2 regions of the Oceanimonas sp. AH20CE76 genome follow, and region 2 is predicted to be linked to the other one. Evidence: predicted binding sites of a transcription regulator. Region 2 holds the regulator's gene; the other holds the start of a gene.
The links. The regulator sigma-54, encoded in region 2, starts transcription at its own class of promoters, with help from an activator protein. The targets are predictions, from matches to a motif close to TGGCACNGTTTTNGCTT.

Region 1: flgB (flagellar basal body rod protein FlgB) is a predicted target of sigma-54. The motif match lies at 1,311-1,327, and genes of this name have one in related genera.

Annotation. Positions count from the first base shown of each region.
Region 1 covers NZ_CP155481.1:980,809-984,219, reverse strand. The annotation lists gene N2M06_RS04790 (flagellar hook assembly protein FlgD) at 1-429, opposite strand, end outside; gene flgC (flagellar basal body rod protein FlgC) at 436-855, opposite strand; gene flgB (flagellar basal body rod protein FlgB) at 852-1,253, opposite strand; gene N2M06_RS04775 (protein-glutamate O-methyltransferase CheR) at 1,384-2,205, opposite strand; gene N2M06_RS04770 (chemotaxis protein CheV) at 2,229-3,140, opposite strand; gene flgA (flagellar basal body P-ring formation chaperone FlgA) at 3,310-3,411, shown strand, end outside.
Region 2 covers NZ_CP155481.1:2,914,532-2,917,942, forward strand. The annotation lists gene lptA (lipopolysaccharide transport periplasmic protein LptA) at 1-237, shown strand, start outside; gene lptB (LPS export ABC transporter ATP-binding protein) at 240-965, shown strand; gene N2M06_RS14315 (RNA polymerase factor sigma-54) at 1,009-2,445, shown strand; gene hpf (ribosome hibernation promoting factor) at 2,470-2,757, shown strand; gene ptsN (PTS IIA-like nitrogen regulatory protein PtsN) at 2,760-3,206, shown strand; gene rapZ (RNase adapter RapZ) at 3,217-3,411, shown strand, end outside.

The DNA of each region.
Region 1 (3,411 bases), 1.3 Mb from region 2:
GGTGCGCACCAGCTCGCCCTTTTCATTCTCGATGCGAATCAGCACATTGGAGGCTCCTGAACCCGCTACCACAACGCCGTCTACCGGTTCATTATTGTCCCAGTAGGTCATGGAGCTGGGCACCAGCACCTTCTGCCCCACCAGGCTGGAGGCCTGCAGTGCCTGGCTGGAGGTCATGACCTCACTCAGCCCGGAAAGCTGCTGACTCATGTTATTAATGCCGTCAGCCGTGGTGAAAGACGTCATTTGTGAGATCATCTGGGAGTTATCCGCCGGCTTGAACGGATCCTGATAAGCCAGCTGCTGGGTCAGCAGAGCAAAAAAGTCTTCCTGCTCCAGCTGGGCACGGCTGTTATCAGCCGCTTTATCCGCCGGACTTTGCTCACCGGGCCACTTAAGGCCGTTAAGATAGTCTTGATTAACCTGCATGAATGATTACCCCTTGCCCAGCCGCAGAGTCTGCTGCAGCATCTGCTTGGCGGCGTCTGCCACCTGCACATTGGTCTGGTAGTTGCGTGAGGCGCTGAGCATATCGGTCATTTCTTCCACCACGTTCACATTGGGCTTGAAAATGAAACCTTCGGCATCAGCCATGGGATGATCCGGGTTGAATTCTTTTTGCAGGGGTTTGTCGGTTTCGACGATGCCCATGATTTTGACGCCGACGCTTTCCTGACGGTCCGACAGGGCCTGGTCGAGATCAGCGGCAAACACCGGCTTGCGGGCACGGTAGGTTTCATCAATGCTGGAGCTGACACTGTCGGCGTTGGCCAGATTACTGGCGGTGGTATTAAGACGAACCGACTGAGCGCTCATGGCGCTGCCGGAAATATCAAAGACTTTAAAAAGGCTCACATCGAGTCTCCTTTTATGGCTTTCAGCAGGCCGGATATCTTGCTGTTAAGAAACTCCAGCGAGGCCTGATATTGCAGGGCATTTTCCATATAACTGGTACGCTCGGTTTGTACATCCACCGTATTGCCGTCGCCGGTATCGGGCTGATTGGGCACCCGGTATTGCACTGTGCCCGGCGGTGCCAGATCCACGGCAAAGTGACGGTTATTGGTGCGGCTGAGGGAGAAATTCTGAGAACCCTGTGCCTTGCTCAGTGCCGCCTGAAAGTCCATGTCTTTCGCCTTATAACCGGGCGTGTCAGCATTGGCCAGGTTGCTGGCCAGCAGCTCGGCTCTGTCGGAGCGGGCCACCAGTGCATGCTGATGCACGCCAAATGCCTTGTCGAAAGAAATCGTCACCGCCACCCTCCTGCGTCATAGTGACCGGAATCTGAAGTACTCACACAGGAAAAAGTAAAGCAAGAGTCGTGCCATAAATAAAAAGCACCTTCAGTTAACACTGAGGTGCTTTAAGGACGGCAAGGTGAAATTATTTAAGGCGATAGATAATGCCGGGGCTGCAGCGGATCATTTCAAACTTGTCGGAAAGACCGGTAAGTGACTCAGACGCACCCAGCAGCAGATAGCCCCCCGGATTAAGAGAGCCGGCAAACTGGTTAAGGATCTTGGATTTATTCTCGGGAGAGAAGTAAATCAGTACGTTACGGCAAAATATAATGTCGAACTTGCCCAGCGAACTGTAGCTGTCGAGCAGGTTGTAGGGCCGAAAGCTGACCATATTGCGAATGGCAGGCTGCAGCTGCATACGGCCATTATCAAGCGCGGTAAAGAACCGGCTGCGTCGCTCCGGAGACAGGCCCCTGGCCAGAGACAGGCTGTCATAAATGCCCAGTTTGCACTGTTCCAGCATGGTGGCTGAAATATCAGTGGCAATAATTTGCAGCCCCGGCAAGGCACCCGGCCGCCGGCTCATGTACTCCTGTGCCGTCATGGCAATGGAATAAGGCTCCTGCCCCGATGAGCAGGCCGCAGACCAGACACGCAGTGATTTACCGGGTTTCGCCAACTCCGGAAATAAACGGTCACTCAGCTGAGTAAAGGGGTAGCTGTCACGGAACCAAAGTGTTTCGTTGGTGGTCATGGCATCGACCACGGCCGTTTTCAGTTCACGCTCCCGAGGCTGCATGGAGCGCTCTATCAGCACTCCCATGGATTCAATACCAAAACGAGACATCAGCGGTGAAAGCCGGCTTTTAACAAGATATTGCTTGCTGGCTCCAAGGACGATACCGGTGTTGCTTTCAAGAAACCGGCAAAACGCCAAATACTGCTCGTCGGTGAAATTTTTCATCCGTGCTATTACACCTTCAAAAATTAGAGTGCATCATTGACTGCACTGGCCAGCTCATCAGGCTGAAACTTGGCGATAAAATTATCGGCTCCGACCTTTTCAACCAGCGCCTTGTTGAATACGCCACTGAGTGAGGTATGCAGAATAACATGCAGATCCTTAAGAGCAGTATTACTTCGAATCTCGGCGGTAAGCGTGTAGCCATCCATTTCTGGCATTTCCACATCGGAAATCACCAATGATAACTGCTCATGAATCGGACCGTTGGCAGCCAGTTCTTTGAGCTTGTTCAGCGCCTGCCGGCCATTTTCCGTCACAATACACTTAAGCCCCAGAGATTCAACCGCCTTTACTACCTGACGGCGGGCCACAGAAGAATCATCTGCAATAAGAACAGGCTTGTGCTCGACAGCATTTTCTTTTGAGCGTTCAATAATCGCTGCGTCAACATCTGTGCTGGCAGGAGAAATTTCATCAAGAATTTTTTCCACATCGAGAATTTCCACCAGCTCACCGTCTATTTCGGTGACGGCCGTCATGTAGTTGAAGCGACCGGCCCCTTTGGGTGGTGGCAAGATCGACTCCCAGTTGACGTTGATGATGCGCTCTACCGAGCTGACAAGAAACCCCTGCACCGAACGGTTGTACTCGGAGATAATGACAAAGCTGTCTTCGGTTTGCTCTATCGGCCGGCCCCCCATGGCCTTGCTCAGGTCAATAATGGAAATGGTCTGGCCACGAACATTGGATACACCCCGAATAACCGGATGACGCTGAGGCAAGCCACTGAGCCGTGGGCATTGCAACACTTCCTTGACCTTAAATACGTTGATGCCAAATCGTTGGCGACCGTTAAGCCTGAACAATAATAGTTCCAGCCGGTTTTGCCCCACCAGTTGTGTTCTCTGGTTTACCGAGTCGAGTACACCCGCCATTATTCAGCCTCCGGAATGAGATTTAGCTGTCTGCCCGCCAGTTCAATGGCATGCTTTATGCAGCAAAATACGATGGTTCTAGCTTAACACCGGCCATGTGCCAGTGCCACTTCATAGCGGCAAAGATGGGACCAGTCATGATTTATGTACTATCGGCAACGGAGTAACGATGCTTAACGGTTTTTTGCCTAACTACCACAACAAGCCATGCATACATGTTTTTTTAAGCCTTGTATTCACGTTATTACCGGCCCTGGTAACGGCTCAGACC
Region 2 (3,411 bases):
GGCAAGCCGGTACAGGCACAGGCACGGGAAATTCGCTATGACATGGTCGCCCGCACCATCACCCTGATTCGGGACGCCGAACTCAAGCAGGACGATAATATCGTCACTGGCTACCGTATTCGCTACTTTATCGACAAGGAGCAGATGGAAGCCGAAAGCCAGGGTGGCAAAGACAGGGTCACCACTATTTTCCTGCCTGAGCAGGTACAGAATTTCGACAACCAGAGTAACGACTGACCATGGCCAGACTGAAAGCACGCGGGCTGCAGAAAAGCTACAAAGGCCGGAAGGTAGTGGCTGATGTCAGCCTGACCGTGAACACCGGCCAGATAGTGGGGCTGCTCGGGCCCAACGGGGCCGGCAAAACCACTTCCTTTTACATGATTGTAGGCCTGGTGCAGCGGGATGCAGGCAGCATCACCATAGACGACAATGACATCAGCCATGAGCCTATGCATGTGCGGGCCCGCGCCGGCATTGGCTATCTGCCTCAGGAAGCGTCCATTTTTCGCCGCCTGAGCGTTGCCGATAACCTGATGGCCGTACTGCAGACCCGCAAAGATCTGAACGCCGACGGCCGTAACGAAAAAATGGAACAGCTGCTGGAAGAGTTCAATATTGTCCATATTCGTGACAGTCTCGGTATGAGTCTGTCCGGTGGTGAACGCCGGCGGGTGGAAATTGCCCGGGCACTGGCGGCAGATCCGCGCTTTATTCTGCTTGATGAACCTTTTGCCGGCGTTGATCCCATCTCTGTGCTTGATATTAAGAAAATTATATTACATCTGAAAGATCGAGGCCTGGGCGTACTGATCACCGATCACAATGTGCGTGAGACGCTGGATGTATGTGAAAAGGCCTATATTGTCAGCCACGGGCACCGTATTGCTGCTGGCACACCAGCTGAAATCCTGGCCAATGAGCAGGTCAAGAAAGTCTATCTTGGTGAACAATTCAGCCTCTGAAGGCACCGCTTCGCGCGGTTGATATGGAAGGACGTTAGCATACATGAAGCCGACTCTTCAGTTACGCCTTGGCCAGCAGCTGACCATGACCCCTCAGCTGCAACAGGCCATTCGTCTGCTGCAGCTGTCCAGCCTTGAGCTGCAGCAGGAAATTCAGCAGGCACTGGACAGTAATCCGCTGCTGGAGCAGGAGGAGCCGGACAGTATCAGGGTTGAGGATAATCGCAACGAGGAGCAAATTGCCGCAGACAGCGCCATGGAACGTAATCAGCTTTCTGAAGAGCTGCCCATGGACACCAGCTGGGAGGAAGTTTATACCGCCTCTCCGGTCAGTGGTGGTGCCGGTCTGCCGGAAGGGCTGGAAGATAATGTCTATCAGGGAGAAACCACCGAAACGCTGCAGGATTACCTGATCTGGCAAATGAACCTGACTCCCTTCAGTGATACCGATCAGGCCATTGCCCTTGCGATTATCGATGCCGTGGACGATGCAGGCTATCTCACCGCCGATATTGACGAACTGTTAGCTGCAGCCTCGGCCGACGAGCTGGGCATTGAAGCCGACGAAGTAGAAGCCGTGCTCAAACGCATTCAGCATTTCGATCCCATCGGCGTAGCTGCCCGCAGCGTGCAGGAATGCCTGTGTATTCAGCTCGACCAGTTTCCCGCCAGCACCCCCTGGCTGGCAGAAGCCCGGTTGCTGCTGGAACAGCACATGGATCTGCTTGGTAACCGCGACTACCGTACTCTGCAGCGCAAGACCAGGCTGAAAGAAGACGAGCTGAGAGAAGTTCTGAATCTGATCCAGCAGCTTGAACCCCGCCCCGGCAGCAGCATTATTCAGGGCAGCTCCGAATATGTTATTCCGGATGTGGTGGTCACCAAACGCAACGGTGCCTGGGTCGTGGAACTCAACCCGGAGGCCATGCCCAAGGTACGCCTGAATCAGACCTATGCCGCACTTGCCGACAAGCCCCGCAATAGTGAAGACGGCCAGTTTATTCGTAATCATCTGCAGGATGCCAAGTGGTTCCTTAAAAGTCTCGACAGCCGAAATGAGACGCTGCTCAAGGTTGCCAATTGTATTGTTGAACAACAACAGGCATTCTTTGAGTATGGAGAAGAGGCCATGAAGCCCATGGTGCTGAACCATGTGGCCGAGGCAGTAGAGATGCATGAGTCCACCATCTCACGCGTGACCACACAAAAGTTTCTGCACTCGCCCCGGGGCGTGTTTGAGCTTAAGTATTTCTTCTCCAGTCATGTGGGCACCGACGATGGTGGTGAATGTTCATCCACGGCAATTCGTGCTCTGATCAAAAAGCTGGTCGGAGCAGAAAACCCGGCCAAGCCGCTGAGTGACAGTAAGATTGCTCAGTTGCTGGCCGAGCAGGGGATTAAGGTGGCCAGGCGTACCATCGCCAAGTACAGGGAGTCACTGGCCATCCCCCCTTCCAATCAGCGTAAACGCCTGGTTTAAAGGCAACGACAGAAGGAAGACGTTATGCAAATTAACCTGACCGGACACCATGTAGAAATCACAGATGCACTGCGTGACTATGTTAATAGCAAGTTTACCCGGCTGGAGCGCCACTTCGACCACATTACCAATGTGCACGTCATCCTTAATGTAGAAAAAATGCAGCAAATTGCCGAAGCCAAACTGCACGTCAGTGGTGGTGAGCTGTTTGCCAACGCCCAGCATGAAAATATGTATGCCGCCATCGACGGACTCATTGACAAGCTGGATCGTCAGATCATCAAACACAAAGAGAAGCTCAAGCAAAAGTAACCATGGAAGTCGCCGACATACTAAGCAGGGACTGCACGCGCAGTGCAGTTCCCTGCACGAGCAAGAAGCGTGCTCTGGAAATTATCAGCGAGCTGGCTGCCGAACATTTGAATATCGGCAGCCAGCCGCTTTTTGACTGTTTGCTGGCCCGTGAAAAGATGGGCACTACCGGCATCGGTAATGGCATTGCCATACCTCATGGTCGTATTGGCAATGACAACAAGGCGACCGCGGTACTGCTGACTTTTGCCGAACCGGTAGAATTTGATGCCATCGACAATCAGCCGGTTGGTCTGGTGTTTGCGCTGCTGGTGCCGGAGCAGGAATGTAAACAACATCTGAAAACGCTGTCCTTAATTGCTGAAAAGCTCAGCAACAAACAGATTTGCCGGCAGCTGCGTCAGGCCGGCAGTGACGAAGAGCTTTATCAAATCATGATTTCTGCCTGAAGGAGCCTATATGCAGCTGGTGATTGTGAGTGGTCGTTCCGGGTCCGGTAAAACCGTCGCCCTGCGGGTGCTTGAAGATCTGGGTCACTACTGCGTCGATAACCTGCCGGTTGAGTTACTGCCTGAGCTGGTCCGCCTGCGCCAGAACCGGCCCGGCGCGGTTGCGGTGAGTATAGATGTGCGCAACCTGCCCGACAGCCCCGAT